DNA from 2 places in the Bradyrhizobium sp. IC3123 genome. Region 2 is predicted to be linked to the other one. Evidence: predicted binding sites of a transcription regulator. Region 2 holds the regulator's gene; the other holds the start of a gene.

What was found. The regulator PhoB, encoded in region 2, activates phosphate uptake and scavenging genes when phosphate is short. The targets are predictions, from matches to a motif close to TGTCATNNANCTGTCAT.
Region 1: a site for PhoB is predicted at 2,767-2,783, ahead of ugpB (sn-glycerol-3-phosphate ABC transporter substrate-binding protein UgpB). Genes of this name have one in related genera too.

What each region holds. Positions count from the first base shown of each region.
Region 1 is NZ_JADYVF010000007.1:241,523-249,268, forward strand. Features, by position in the region: gene ugpE (sn-glycerol-3-phosphate ABC transporter permease UgpE) at 1-469, opposite strand, end outside; gene ugpA (sn-glycerol-3-phosphate ABC transporter permease UgpA) at 469-1,350, opposite strand; gene ugpB (sn-glycerol-3-phosphate ABC transporter substrate-binding protein UgpB) at 1,398-2,714, opposite strand; gene I6F20_RS23780 (CaiB/BaiF CoA transferase family protein) at 2,997-4,199, opposite strand; gene I6F20_RS23785 (organic hydroperoxide resistance protein) at 4,380-4,805, opposite strand; gene I6F20_RS23790 (MarR family winged helix-turn-helix transcriptional regulator) at 4,961-5,419, shown strand; gene I6F20_RS23795 (GIY-YIG nuclease family protein) at 5,424-5,660, opposite strand; tRNA gene I6F20_RS23800 (tRNA-Ala) at 5,818-5,893, opposite strand; gene I6F20_RS23805 (TIGR02300 family protein) at 5,991-6,398, opposite strand; gene aroA (3-phosphoshikimate 1-carboxyvinyltransferase) at 6,557-7,746, shown strand, end outside.
Region 2 is NZ_JADYVF010000009.1:100,312-108,057, forward strand. Features, by position in the region: gene pstS (phosphate ABC transporter substrate-binding protein PstS) at 1-268, shown strand, start outside; gene pstC (phosphate ABC transporter permease subunit PstC) at 404-1,393, shown strand; gene pstA (phosphate ABC transporter permease PstA) at 1,398-2,243, shown strand; gene pstB (phosphate ABC transporter ATP-binding protein PstB) at 2,240-3,061, shown strand; gene phoU (phosphate signaling complex protein PhoU) at 3,073-3,789, shown strand; gene phoB (phosphate regulon transcriptional regulator PhoB) at 3,812-4,519, shown strand; gene I6F20_RS26150 (GcrA family cell cycle regulator) at 4,820-5,332, opposite strand; gene I6F20_RS26155 (aspartate aminotransferase family protein) at 5,792-7,000, shown strand; gene argF (ornithine carbamoyltransferase) at 7,000-7,746, shown strand, end outside.

The DNA of each region.
Region 1 (7,746 bases), on a different contig from region 2:
CCGATGCGATCAGCGGCAGCGACAGGCCGGCATAGCTGTCGAGCATGTGCAGGTCGGCGACGATCTTGTAGGTCGGATAGATGCGGACCTCGACCGGCAGCATCAAGGTGATGAAGATGAGCCAGAAGATCGACATCCGGAACGGGAAGCGGAAGTACACGATCGCATAGGCCGAGATGATCGAGATCGCGATCTTGCCCAGCGCGATCAGCAGCGCCATCACCAGCGAGTTCAGCATCATGTTGCCGACCGGCTCGCGGGTCGAGCCACTCGTGCCCACGAAGATGGTCTGGTAGTAGGTTTCGAGAAAATGGCCACCCGGCAGCAGCGACATCTGCCCGTTGGCGATTACCGCGTTCTCCTGGGTCGACGCCACGAAGGCGAGATAGACCGGGAAGGCGACGATCGCGATCCCGATCCAGAGGATGATATGGGCAATGTAGCGCCGAAAGCCTTCTTCCTCGACCATCAGTAGGTCACCTTGCGTTCGACGAAGCGGAACTGGATGCCCGTCAGCACGATCACCATGATCATCAGGATCACCGATTGTGCCGCGGAGCTGCCGAGGTTTCCGCCGAGCAGGCCGTCGGTATAGACCTTGTAGACCAGCGTCTCCGTCGACTTGCCCGGACCGCCGCGGGTCATGGTGTCGATGATGCCGAACGTGTCGAAGAAGGCGTAGACGATGTTGACGACCAGGAGGAAGAAGATGGTCGGCGACAGCAGCGGGAAGATCACGGTCCAGAACCTGCGCATCGGGCGGGCGCCGTCGATCGCAGCCGCCTCGATCACGCTTCTGGGGATGCTCTGCAGGCCGGCGAGGAAGAACAGGAAGTTGTAGGAGATCTGCTTCCAGGCGGCGGCCAGGATGATCAGCGCTGCGGCCTGGTCGCCGTCGAGCAGTGGATTCCAGTCGATGCCCAGCGCCCGCAGGTAGCGCGAGAGCACGCCGAGCGAGGGGTGCAGCATGAAGATCCAGAGCACGCCGACGACCGGCGGCGCCACCGCATAGGGCCAGATCAGCAGCGTGCGGTAGAGCATCGAGCCGCGCAGCGGCTTGTCTGCCATCACGGCCAGCAGCAGCGCGAACGACAGCGACGACACCGCGATCGCGAATGAGAAGAAGAAGGTGCGCAGGATCGCCTCGAAATAGGCGGGCTCCTTGAACAGCTCGATATAGTTCTCGAACCAGACGAAGCTGGTCGACAGGCCGAAGGCGTCCTGCAGCAGGAACGACTGGATCATCGCCTGCAAGGCCGGCCAGTAGAAGAAAATCAGGACGATCGCGAGTTGCGGCGCAACCAGCGCATAGGGCAACAGCTTCGATTGGAAAATGGCTTGCTTTTGCATGATGCCCCAGCGCGGCAGGCCGGGGGACCGGCCTGCCGCTTGTCGCCTTACTTCACGGCGGTCTTTTCGAACTGGCGCAGCATGGTGTTGCCGCGCTCGACGGCCGCGTCCAGCGCCTGCTTGGCGGTCTTCTTGCCGGCCAGCGCCTGCTCGATCTCCTCCGCCCAGACGTCACGGAGCTGCACCATGTTGCCGAGGCGCAGGCCGCGCGAATTCTCGGTCGGCTCCTTGTTGGTCAGCTCGAGCAGCGGCGTCTCCAGATAGGGCTGATCCTTGTAGAAGCCATCCGCCTTGGCCTTCTCATAGGCTGCCTTGGTGATCGGCAGATAGCCCGAGGCCTTGTGGATGTAGACTTGGCGATCGGTGTCTGAGAGGAAGGAGAAGAATTTGGCGACGCCCTTGTAATCGTCCGCCGGTTTGCCGCCCATTACCCAGAGCGAGGCACCGCCGATGATCGAGTTCTGCGGCGCGCCCTTAGCGTCCGGGTAATAGGGCATCGGCACCGCGGTGAAGGCAAACTTGGCCTGCGCCTTGACGTTGCCGAAGAACGCGGACGAGGTCAGGTAGAGCGGACATTCGCCCGACGTGAAGCGGCCTTCGCCGGTGTTGGTGCGGCCGGCATAGTCGTAGGTCTTGTCCTTCTGGAGCTCGACCAGATTTTCGAGATGCTTGACCTGGAGCGGACCGTTGAAGGACAGCACGGTGTCGAAACCGTCGAGGCCGTTGGCCTTGCTGGCGAGCGGCACGTTGTGCCAGGCGGAGAGCTGCTCGAGATTGACCCAGGTGACCCAGGAGTTGGAGAAGCCGCAGGTGGCGTGGCCGGCCGCCTTCAGCTTCTTGGCGGCGTCGAACACTTCGGGCCAGGTCTTCGGCACCTCGACATTCGCTTTCTTCAGTGCGTCGAGGTTGACCCACATCACGGTCGAGGACGAGTTGAACGGGAAGGACAGCATCTCGCCCTTCGAGGTCGAGTAATAGCCGGTGATCGCAGGCAGATAGGCCTTCGGATCGAACTTCTCGCCGGTCTCGGCCATCAGCTTGTAGACCGGCTTCACGGCGCCGGTCGCGGCCATCATGGTGGCGGTGCCGACCTCGAACACCTGCATGATGTGCGGCGCGTTGCCGGCGCGGAACGCGGCGATGCCGGCGTTCATCGTGTCGGCGTAGTTGCCCTTGTAGGTCGGGATCACCTTGTAGTCGCTCTGCGTGGTGTTGAAATCGTTGGCGAGCCTGACGATGACGTCGTTGTTGGCGCCGGTCATCGCGTGCCACCACTGGATTTCGGTCACGGCAAGCGCCGGCGACGCGCCGAGACCAATTGTGAGTGCGACGGCCGCCGCCGTGCCAAAATGTCGAAGAGCCATCAAGAACCTCCCTTGCCAGTCACTAAAGAAGCGCTTGCGCTAGCAGCGCCATATGACGTTCACATGACTGTGTAAGCGGGAGAAACGAAAGCAGCAAGCGCGGCCAAGTGGGAAGTTGTCAAATAGGCCAAGACGGAGCCGTCAGCCAACTCGTTCGCGCTGCACATGCGTGCGCGCGCCGCAGTGCGGCATTGAGATGAGGCACTATCGCGCCGCGGGCTCCGAACCTCTCCCACTTGCAAGCGGGAGAGGGAGCGCACCACCGTTGACGCTCGCCTTAGCTCAGCGTTTCCGCTCGGGACCGCAGACCGTGCCTTTTTCGACCATCGCGTCGATCTCGGCCTTGGAGTAGCCGAACTCGCCCAGCACCTCGGCCGCATGCTGGCTGAATTTCGGCGGCACGCGGCGCAGGCTCGGCTTGCTGCGGTCGAGCCGGATCGGCGAGGCAACGCCCTTGTACCAGTCCTTCTCGATAATATCGCCACGCGCGATCGTGTGCGGATTGGTCAACGCCTGGTCGATCTTCTGCACGGGACCTGCAGGCAGGCCGGCCGCGAGCAGGCGGTTGCACAGCGGCTCGGCCTCGTGCTGGCTGAACACGGCCGCAAGCTCGGCGCGCAGTGCCTCGCGATTGGCGATGCGGTCCTTGTTGCGGGCAAAGCGCGGATCGGTGCCGAGCTCGGGCTTGCCGATCTCCTTCGCCAGCTTGCGGAAGGTGCCGTCATTGCCGACGCCGATGAAGATGTTGTCGGTCTTGGTCGGGAAGATCGCGTAAGGCACGAGGTTCGGATGCTCGTTGCCGGTGAGACCAGGCGGCTTGCCATGCATGAAATAATTCGCGGTGTGCGGATGCATGATGGCAAGGCCGGTCTCGTACAGCGTCGTCTCCAGGAACTGGCCCTTGCCCGACAGCTGCCGCTCCGACAGCGCCATCAGGATGCCGATCGCCGCATAAAGTCCGGTGGTGATGTCGACCAAGGGCACGCCGATCCGCATCGGCCCGCTCTCGGGCGAGCCGGTCGCTGCGATCATGCCGGTCATGGCCTGGATGATGGCATCGTAGCCGGGGTTGCCGCCGCGCGGGCCGTCGGCGCCGAAGCCGCAGATCCGGCAATGCACGAGGCGGGGATATTTCTTGCTGAGGACGTCGTTGCCGATGCCCCATTTCTCCAGCGTGCCCGGCTTGAAATTCTCGATCAGGACGTCGGCGGTCTCCAGCATCTTGAGCAGCACGATTCGGCCGCCCTCGGAGGCGAGGTCGAGGCCGATCGAGCGCTTGTTGCGGTTGATGCCGACGAAATAGGCCGCATCCTCCTCGTGGAACGGAGGGCCCCATTCGCGCACCTCGTCGCCCGCGGGCGGCTCGACCTTGATCACGTCGGCACCGTGGTCGGCGAGGATCTGGGTGCAGTAGGGACCGCCGAGCACGCGCGTGAGATCGATGACGCGCAATCCGCTCATGGCGCCCGCTGCTGCTTCAGTCATGCCTTCGCTTCCCTGTGTCGATCATTGGATCACAGGCCTAGCGAGGTTTGTTTGCGCCAGCAATGGCGCCGAGCGTGGAGCCGTATGCGCCGCCGAGCAGCCATGCCGCAGCATGGCAAATTCAGTCGGATGCGGCCGGCCCGAGGGGGGATTCCCGGGCCAGCCAATCCGCGCTGCCGATCAGACCACCGTCAGGCGAACGTCGACATTGCCGCGCGTGGCATTGGAGTACGGGCACACCTGGTGCGCCTTCGCGACCAGCGCCTCGGCGTCTGCGCGGGCAAGGCCCGGCAGCGAGACCGCGAGGTCGATATCGAGGCCGAAGCCGCCCTCGGAGCGCGGGCCGATGCCGACGGTCGAGGTGACCGAGGCATCCGCAGGCACCTTTGGGCCGCCCTGCGAGGCCACGAACTTCATCGCGCCGATGAAGCAGGCGGCATAGCCGGCCGCGAACAGCTGCTCGGGATTGTTTCCAGCGCCGCCGCCACCGCCGAGCTCCTTCGGCGTGGTGAGCTTGACGTCGAGCGCGCCGTCGAGGGTCGCAGCATGGCCGTCGCGGCCGCCGGTAGCCTTGGCGCTGGTTTTGTAGAGGACGTTCACAGACATTGTCGTCTCCTCGGGTCTTTCGGGGTTGGGGTGCGGGCTTTATCGCAGACAATTAGATTGTGCGCAATCTAATTCGTCCCGCCTCACATTTAATTGTTCGCAATTGAATGTGGCGCCGGCCGGGACCAGAATGGGAGAAACGCGCAGGATTCTTCATGGCCCGGAAATCAACGGCGGTAGACCCGCTTCGTCTCGACAACCAGATCTGCTTCGCGGTCTATTCCGCTACGCACGCCTTTAACCGCGTCTACAAGCCGCTGCTCGATCGGCTCGGCCTGACCTATCCGCAATATCTGGTCATGCTGGTGCTGTGGGAGCGCGATGACGTGCCGGTCAAGGAGATCGGCGAGAAGCTGTTCCTGGATTCGGGCACGCTGACGCCGCTGCTGAAGCGGCTCGAGGCCGCCCATCTCGTCAGGCGCACCCGCTCGCGTGAGGACGAGCGCCAGGTTCTGATCGCCCTGACGCCGCAGGGCCATGCGCTGAAGGAAAAGGCCCGCAGCGTGCCGCAATCGATCCTGGCGGCATCGGACTGCTCGGTGTCGGAGCTGGTCGCGATGAAGGACGAGATCGTCGCGCTGAGGGATCGGCTGAATGCGGTGATCGGGGAGTAGGGGGCTAAAGCCGCTTCTTGGCGAAGGCGCGGCCTGATGCTGACTTCAAGTACTTTTCGAATGCGACGGCCTGCTTCTCATCGCTGAATGCGACGTAAGTCTTGAGCCGCCAAGGTCCGTATTTCGAAGTGTGGGGCACCTCGCCAGCATTGTGCTTTGCCAGTCGGGCGCGGAGGTCGTCGGTGATCCCGACATAGAAGTGGAGAGAATCAAGGCTCTCAAGGATGTAGACGTACTTCACGGCACACTCCTCGGTAGGCGAGGAGAGCTTACACCCGCTCTTGTTTTGCTGAAGCCCGGCTTCGCCCTTCGGGCTTCGCCGCGGCAGCCTTCGCTAGCTTCGCCACGAGGAAGCGGAGCTGGCTTGCCGAGCCGTAGCTGGCGAAGCCAGCGAAGGCTGGTGGAGCCAGGCGGGATCGAACCGCCGACCTCTTGCATGCCATGCAAGCGCTCTCCCAGCTGAGCTATGGCCCCTTAGTCCAAATGGGAGGATCCTGGGGGACCCGTCCCGGCCGGCGAGCGCTCTAGGCGACTCGCGCGGTGCACCCTTTTTCACAGATCAGGGCTGATCTCAAGTCTCTTCATCACCGCCGACATCACCAATGATGTCGGTCACGTCCTCATCGCCCTCTTCCTCGTCGGCAATGAAGGTCGAATCGTCGTCATCATCGTCGTCGAGGGTCTCGTCGACCTCGATATCGTCCTCCGATTCGGGCACGACCGCCTTGACCTTGCCGGTGTTCTCCTCGGCATCGGCCTCCTCGAGCGAGACCAACTCCTCGGTCTCCGCCGGCTCCGGCGCGTTGTCCTGGGCCATGTTGCGGGCCTCGGCCGCACGGGGGCCGCGGGCAGGAGCGACCGGGGCGATCGGCACCACTTCGCCGGTATAGGGCGAGATCACCGGATTCTTGTTGAGGTCATAGAACTTCTTGCCCGTGGTCGGGCAAATACGTTTGGTTCCGAGTTCGGACTTGGCCACGGCAGGAATCCTGGGAATGTCTGAAAAGCGGTGCTTCACTTGGCTAGTTGGCGGCCCGCTGTCAATAGCGCATTACGGGAGAACGACATGCCCGTGACGGCGCGCGGACCATGTGGTACCTGCGCGCCAGCCCACCGGGCCTATTCAAGGACACAATCTTGACCCATTCCGATCAACCGAGGCCGCTCCAGTCTCGCGCCAGCGGTCCCCTGACCGGGAAAGTACGGGTGCCCGGCGACAAGTCGATCTCCCACCGCGCCCTCATCCTGGGCGCGCTCGCGGTCGGCGAGACCAGGATTTCGGGCCTGCTCGAGGGCGAGGACGTCCTCAACACCGCCAAATCGATGCAGGCGCTGGGCGCCAGCGTCGAGCGCACCGGCGATTTCGCCTGGACCGTCAACGGCGTCGGGGTCGGAGGCTTCGCCCAGCCCAAGGCAGCACTGGATTTCGGCAATTCCGGCACCGGCTGCCGGCTGGTCATGGGCGCCGTCGCCGGCTGCCCAATTTCGGCGGTGTTCGACGGCGACGCCTCGCTGCGCAGCCGTCCGATGCGCCGGATCCTCGATCCCCTGGAAAAGATGGGTGCCAGAGTCACCGCCGGCGGCGAGGGCGGGCGCCTGCCGCTGACCCTCCAGGGCGCGCGCGACCCCCTGCCGATCGTCTACAAGACCCCGGTCGCCTCGGCCCAGATCAAATCGGCCGTGCTGCTGGCGGGCCTCGCCGCTCCCGGCACCACCACGGTCATCGAGACCGAGGCCAGCCGCGACCACACCGAGCTGATGCTGAAGCATTTCGGCGCCGACATCACCTCGGTCCAGGAAGGCCGGCACGGCCGCCGCATCACGCTGGTGGGCCAGCCCGAGCTGCATGGCGCCAATGTCGTGGTGCCTGCCGATCCCTCTTCGGCTGCGTTCCCGATCGTCGCGGCGCTGATCGTGGAGGGCTCCGATGTCGTGCTGTCCGACGTCATGACCAATCCGCTGCGCACTGGGCTGTTCACCACGCTGCGCGAAATGGGCGCCTCCATCGAGGAGAGCGAAGTGCGCGGCGATGCCGGCGAGCCGATGGCGCGCTTGCGCGTGCGGGCGTCGAAGCTGCGCGGCGTCGAGGTGCCGCCCGAGCGCGCGCCGTCGATGATCGACGAATATCTGGTGCTGGCGGTGGCGGCGTCGTTCGCCGAAGGCACCACGATCATGCACGGCCTGCAGGAGCTGCGCGTCAAGGAATCCGACCGGCTTGAAGCCACCGCCGCCATGCTGCGCGTCAACGGCGTCAAGGTCGAGGTCTCCGGCGACGATCTGATCGTAAGGGGTCGCGGCCACGTCCCGGGCGGCGGCACTGTCGCCAC
Region 2 (7,746 bases):
CTCCAACGCCGATTGGTCCAAGGCTCCCGGCTATTACGTCATCCTGACCGAGCAGCCCGGCGAGAAGTCCTGGCCGATCACGGCGGCGACCTTCATCCTGATGCACAAGTCCGCCACCGACAAGGCGGCCGCGCAGGAAGCGATCAAGTTCTTCCGCTGGGCCTTCAAGAACGGCGGCAAGATGGCCGAGGAGCTCGACTACATTCCGATGCCGGACAGCGTCGTCCAGCAGATCGAGAAGACCTGGGCTGCCGAGATCAAGAGCTAAGGCGCTATATGTGTCCCGGACACGGTTCCGGGACGCTGCAAGATCTCCGCTCCGGATCGGCCTCCTGCCGCATCCGGAGCGCGCCACCAACAACAAGCGTACATAAAACGGGTATAGGGGATCGGCGTGGCTGAGATGGCTGTTGAGAGCAATGTGATTGATGCTGCCGGTCCATATGATCGCGCCAAGGCCTTGAGCGCGTTCAAGCTCGGCGACGTCACCTTCTACTGGATCACGCGGTTGTCCGCGATCTCGGTGCTGCTGATCCTCGGCGGCATCATCATCTCGCTGATCGTCGGCGCCTTACCGGCGATCCAGGAGTTCGGCATCTCCTTCCTGTGGACGCAGCGCTGGGCGCCCTCGGCCGATCCGCCGGTGCTCGGCGCGCTCGGGCCGATCTACGGCACGCTCGTCACCTCCTTCATCGCGATGCTGATCGCCATTCCCGTCGGTCTCGGCATTGCGATCTTCCTCACCGAGCTCTGCCCGCAATGGCTGCGCCGCCCGATCGGCATGGCGGTCGAGCTGCTCGCCGGCATCCCCTCGATCATCTACGGCATGTGGGGCTTCTTCGTGCTCGGCCCGTTCCTGGCCAACACCTTCCAGCCTTTCATGATCAGGGTGTTCGACGGCGTCCCCGTGCTGGGCGCGATCTTCGCAGGGCCCCCGTCCTATCTCAGCCTGTTCAACGCCGCGCTGATCCTCGCCATCATGGTGCTGCCCTTCATCACCTCGATTTCGGTCGACGTGTTCAAGACGGTGCCGCCGGTGCTGAAGGAAGCCGCCTACGGCGTCGGCTGCACCACCTGGGAGGTCGTCCGCAGCGTGGTGATCCCCTACACCCGCGTCGGCATCATCGGCGGCGTCATGCTGGCGCTGGGCCGGGCGCTCGGCGAGACCATGGCGGTGACCTTCATCATCGGCAACTCGTTCCGGATCTCCTCGTCGATCTTCGCGCCGGGCACGACGATTTCGGCGGCGATCGCCTCCGAATTTGCCGAGAGCGACGGCCTGCACCAGTCCGGCCTGATCCTGCTCGGCCTCCTGCTGTTCGTGCTGACGTTCTTCGTGCTCGCTGCCGCCCGTTTGATGCTGCTGCGCCTCGAAACCAAGGCCGGGAAGTGAAGCCATGAACCCGATCTATTCGCGCCGCCGCCGCTGGGACATCGTCATTCGCGGCCTCTGCATCGCAGCCGCCGCCTTCGGCGTCACCTGGCTCGCGCTGATCCTGGTCACGCTGCTCTACAACGGCTTGGCCGGGCTCAACCTCCAGGTCTTCACAGCTGACACGCCGCCGCCCGGATCGACCGAGGGCGGCCTGCGCAACGCCATCGTCGGCTCGTTGATCATGACCGTGATCGGCGTCGGCATCGGCGCGCCGCTCGGCCTGTTCGCCGGCACCTATCTCGCCGAGTACGGCCGCAACGACAAGCTGACCTCGGTGATCCGCTTCATCAACGACATTCTCCTGTCGGCACCCTCGATCATCATCGGCCTCTTCATCTATGGCGCGGTGGTGGTGCCGATGCGCGGCTTCTCGGCGATTGCGGGCGCGCTGGCGCTTGCCGTCATCGTGATCCCGGTCGTCGTGCGCACCACCGAAGACATGCTACTGCTGGTGCCGAATCCGTTGCGCGAAGCTGCCAGCGCGCTCGGCCTGCCGCGCTCGCTGGTGATCAAGCGCATCGCCTATCGTGCCGCGCGCTCCGGCCTCATCACCGGCGTGCTGCTGGCGACCGCCCGCGTCGCCGGCGAGACCGCGCCGCTGTTGTTCACGGCACTGTCGAACCAGTTCTTCAGCCTCGGCCTGAACAAGACGATGGCGAACCTGCCTGTCACCATCAACAACTTCGTGCAGAGCCCCTACGAGTATTGGAAGCAACTCGCCTGGAGCGGTGCGCTGTTGATCACCCTGACCGTGCTTGCCCTTAACATTGGCGCGCGCATCCTTGGCGCCGAGAGGACTGCAAAATGAGTGAAATGTCTGTTTCCGTCAGCGCACCGTCCGTTCATCCCGGCTCGCAGCCCCTGCCCGAGGCGCCCGCCAAGGTCACGGCGCGCAACCTCAACTTCTACTACGGCGACCACCACGCGCTGAAGAACATCAACCTGGCGCTCGGCACCAACCGCGTCACGGCGTTCATCGGCCCGTCCGGCTGCGGCAAGTCCACCCTGCTGCGCATCTTCAACCGGATGTACGACCTCTATCCGGGCCAGCGCGCCGACGGTCAGCTGTTACTCGACCATACCAACATCCTCGACCCCAAGCTCGACCTCAACCTGCTCCGCGCCCGGGTCGGCATGGTGTTCCAGAAGCCGACGCCGTTCCCGATGACGATCTACGAGAACATCGCCTTCGGCATTCGTCTCTATGAGAAGATCTCCAAGTCCGAGATGGACGACCGCGTCGAGAAGGCGCTGCGCGGTGGCGCGCTGTGGAACGAGGTCAAGGACAAGCTCAATGCCTCCGGCCTGTCGCTCTCCGGCGGCCAGCAGCAGCGCCTCTGCATCGCCCGCACCGTCGCGGTGCGGCCCGAGGTGATCCTGTTTGACGAGCCCTGCTCGGCGCTCGACCCGATCTCGACCGCCAAGGTCGAGGAGCTGATCCAGGAATTGTCCGAGAACTACACGATCGCGATCGTCACCCACAACATGCAGCAGGCGGCGCGCGTTTCCGACAAGACCGCCTTCATGTATCTCGGCGAGTTGATCGAGTTCGACGACACCAGCAAGATCTTCACGTCGCCGAGCGATCGGCGCACGCAGGATTACATCACCGGCCGGTTCGGCTGAGGAGACGGAACATGGGTTCTGAACATACCGTAAAGGCTTTCGACAGCGACCTTCAGGAGCTCACCCGCCTGGTCGCCGAGATGGGCGGCATCGCCGAGCGCATGATCGTCGATTCCGTCGACGCGCTGATCCGCCGCGACGTCGCGCTCGGCCAGCGCGTCGTCGCCACCGACGTCGAGCTCGACGCGCTGCAGAAGCGCATCGAGGAGCGCGCCGTGCTCACCATCGCCCGCCGCCAGCCGATGGCCGTCGACCTGCGCGAGATCGTCGGCGCGATGCGCGTTGCGACCGATCTCGAGCGCATCGGCGATCTCGCCAAGAACATGGGCAAGCGCGTCGCGGCGCTGGAGACGGATTTCCATCCGCTCAAGCTGTTCCGCGGCCTGGAACACATGACCGACCTCGTGCAGCAGCAGGTCAAGTCGGTGCTGGACGCCTATGCCGCGCACGACCTGCCGGCGGCGATGGCGGTGTGGAAGGGCGACGAGGAAGTCGACGCCATCTGCACCTCGCTGTTCCGCGAGCTCCTCACCTACATGATGGAAGATCCGCGCAACATCTCGTTCTGCATCCACCTGATGTTCTGTGCCAAGAACATCGAGCGGATCGGCGACCACGCCACCAACATCGCCGAGACCGTGTTCTACATGATCGAGGGCCAGGCGATCACCGACAAGCGGCCGAAGGGCGACATGACGACCTTCGCCACGACGGTGCCGAACACCTGACGACTTAAGGAGCTACGACCACATGGGCGCACGCATTATGGTGGTTGAGGACGAGGAAGCTCTCACCGAGCTTCTTCGCTACAACCTCGAAGGCGACGGCTATGACGTCGAGACGGTGATGCGCGGCGATGACGCCGACACCCGCCTCAAGGAGCACATTCCCGATCTGATCGTGCTCGACTGGATGCTGCCGGGCCTGTCAGGCATCGAGCTGTGCCGGCGGCTTCGGACCCGCCCCGAGACCAAGCAGCTGCCGATCATCATGCTCACCGCGCGCGGCGAGGAGAGCGAACGGGTGCGCGGGCTCGCGACCGGCGCGGATGATTATATCGTCAAGCCGTTCTCGGTGCCGGAACTGCTTGCGCGCGTGAAGGGCCTGCTCAGGCGTGCGAGTCCCGAGCGCCTCGCCACTGTGCTCGCCTATGGCGATATCGAGCTCGACCGCGACAAGCGCCGCGTGGCGCGCTCGGGCCGGCCGATCGATCTCGGTCCGACCGAATATCGCCTGCTGGAGTTCTTCCTGGAGCATCCCGGCCGCGTGTTCTCGCGCGAGCAGCTGCTCGACAGCGTCTGGGGCCGCGACATCTACATCGACGAGCGCACCGTCGACGTCCATATCGGCCGCCTGCGCAAGCTGCTCAATCTTGGCCGCGAGCAGGACCCGATCCGCACCGTCCGCGGCGCCGGCTACGCGCTGGACGATCGCTTCGCGAAGGCTGAGCAGACGTAAGGCGCCAGCGACAGCTGGTTTGGCGAACTGCGGCGCCGATCTCGGCCGTCATCCCCGGGCGCGCGCAGCGTGAGCCCGGGATCTCAGCGCGAGCGCTTGCGCTCTTCGCGATCAGCCACAGGACGTGGTTTGGCGAAGACTCGGAGTGACCATCTCGCGCAACGATTGCGCCCCGCGGTTACGGATCCCCGCCTTCGCGGGGATGACACCGAGCGATTGGGAGCCGCCATCGTGTGACGGCTGCAGTCTTGGCGATCAAGCTTGGCGATCAAAGCTTGGCGATCAGGGAATTCCGCAAGCTCACCGCGTGCCCGGTTTCGGTGCTGCGCGACGGCGATCCGCTGCGGGCTGATAGGCCACGCGCGAATGCTGGGCACAATAGGGCAGGCCGGAGAGCGCCTTGCCGCCGCAGAAGAAGAAATCCGGGCTCGAGGGATCGCCGACCGGCCAGTGGCAGGTCGCCTCGTTCAATTCCAGCAGCGACAGCCGCTGGCTCATCGGCACCACGTTGTCGTAGGTAACCGGCTCGGCTTCCAACTCGACCTCGAAGGCCTGCGCCAACGCGGTGTTGCCGCGCGCGACGGGGCGGGTCACCCGCATCATATGCTGCGCGGGCCGTGCCTTGCGCGGCCGCGGCGCTGCCGATGAAGGGCTCTTGGCGCGGCCGGACAGGCCGAGCCGGTGCACCTTGCCGATCACGGCATTGCGGGTCACATTGCCGAGCTCCGCCGCGATCTGGCTGGCCGAAAGTCCGGCCTCCCAGAGCTTCTTCAGCTGCTCGACGCGATCATCGGACCAGGTCAAAACCGTCATTGCACCCTTTCCCTCGCTGCGCGCCTGCCATCCTGGGGCCTTCGCAGCGAATGCTTTAGCCTTGAAAAACCCGTGCCGTCAGAATCCCTTAAGGCTCGCCGGGCGCGCTCAAGACGCCCGAACGTTTACGCCGGTACATGAGGACTTCTGGGATCAGAACTGCTGCACGAGATGTCGTATCTGACAGTCCAAACGCTACAATATGGCGTGACTCCCGCGCAAGAGTCCGCCGACTCGCTTCCACATGTTCCGTGGTGAAAAACCCGCAAAATCGGCACCGCAAGACTACGGAATCAGCGTTTCGCGAGGCTTTCCGGGCGGCATTGACACCCGTCTTGCCAGGCATAAGATAGTGCCACGTGCCGCCCTTAAAAGGCGGCACGTTTCGTTTTCCGGGGCCGGTCGATGGTGCGTCGCGCAATTCATGCCTCACACCGTCCGCAACATTCAAGTGACGTCATGACTAACAGCGCAGCGCCGCATTTGCTCCCCGTTTTCGCCAGGGCCGACCTCGGTTTCGAGCGCGGCGAAGGCTGCTGGCTGATCGCGACCAACGGCGATCGCTATCTCGATTTCACCTCGGGTGTCGCGGTGAATGCGCTCGGCCATGTCCATCCCGCGCTGGTCAAGGCGTTGCAGGAGCAGGCGACCAAGCTCTGGCACATGTCGAACCTGTTCCAGAGCCCTGACGGCGAGAAGCTCGCAAGCCGCCTCTGCAATGAGAGCTTTGCGGACTTCGTGTTCTTCTGCAATTCCGGCGCCGAGGCGCTGGAAGGCGTGATCAAGCTGGTGCGCCACCATCACTTCTCCAAGGGGCATCCGGAACGTTACCGCATGATCACCTTCGAGGGTGCCTTCCATGGCCGCACGCTGGCGACGCTCGCCGCCACCGGCTCTGCGAAATATCTCGAGGGCTTCGGTCCGCCGATGGACGGCTTCGATCAGGTGCCGCACGGCGACCTCGACGCCGTGAAGAAGGCGATTGGTCCGCACACCGCCGGCATTCTCATCGAGCCGATCCAGGGCGAGGGTGGCGTTCGTTCTGCACCTCACGCCTTCCTGAGGGCGCTGCGCGAACTCTGTAACGAGCGCGGCCTGTTGCTCGCCTTCGACGAGGTGCAGACCGGCATGGGCCGCACCGGCGAGCTCTTTGCCTACAAGCGCACCGGCGTCACACCGGATGTGATGTCGCTCGCCAAGGCGCTCGGCGGCGGCTTTCCGATCGGCGCGGTGCTGGCGACCGCGGACGCGGCGGCCGGCATGGGGCCCGGCTCGCACGGCTCGACCTTCGGCGGCAATCCGCTCGCGATCTCGGCTGCCAATGCCATGCTCGACGTCATGCTCAAGCCCGGCTTCTTCGACCACGTGCAGAAGATGTCGCTGCTGCTCAAGCAGAAGCTTGCCTCCGTGATCGATCGTCATCCTGATGTCGTCAGCGAGGTGCGCGGCGAGGGCCTGCTGATCGGCATCAAGGCGGTGGTGCCCTCGGGCGATCTCGTCGCGGCGCTGCGCGCCGAAAAGCTGCTCACCGTCGGGGCCGGCGACAATGTCGTGCGCTTCCTGCCGCCCCTGATCGTCACGGAAGCGGAGATCGAGGACAGCGTCGGCCGGTTAGAGCGCGCCTGCGCTGCGATCTCCTCCAGCCAGACCAAGCGGGCGGCAAGCTGATGAGCACGACGCCCAACAAAGCTCCCAAGCACTTCCTGGACATCAACGAGCTGCCGCTCTCGGAGCTCAAGAGCATGCTCGCCGCCTCTTCGGCGATGAAGGCGAAGCAGAAGGCGCAGCAGCCGGTCAGGCCGCTCGAAGGCAAGACGCTGGCGATGATCTTCGAGCGTCCCTCGACCCGCACCCGCGTCTCGTTCGACGTCGGCATGCGCCAGCTCGGCGGCGAGGCGATCATGCTCACCGGCGCCGAGATGCAGCTCGGCCGCGGCGAGACCATCGCCGACACCGCGCGGGTTCTGTCGCGCTATGTCGACGCCATCATGATCCGCATCCTCAACCATGATGCGCTGCTGGAGCTTGCGGCCAACGCCACCGTGCCCGTCATCAACGGCCTGACGCGGCGTTCGCATCCCTGCCAGGTGATGGCCGACCTCATGACCTATGAGGAACATCGCGGCCCGATCGAGGGCAAGACGGTGGCCTGGACCGGCGACGACAACAACGTGCTGGCGTCCTGGGCCCATGCCGCCGAGCGCTTCAAATTCCAGCTCAATGTCGCAACGCCGCCGGAGCTCGCACCGAAAAAGGCCATGCGCGACTGGATCAAGGCGACGGGCGCGCCGATCGTGCTCGGCACCGATCCGGAAGCCGCCGTGCGCGGCGCCGATTGCGTCGTCACCGACACCTGGGTGTCGATGGGCGACAAGGAGGGCGAGCACCGCCACAACGTGCTCAAGCCCTACCAG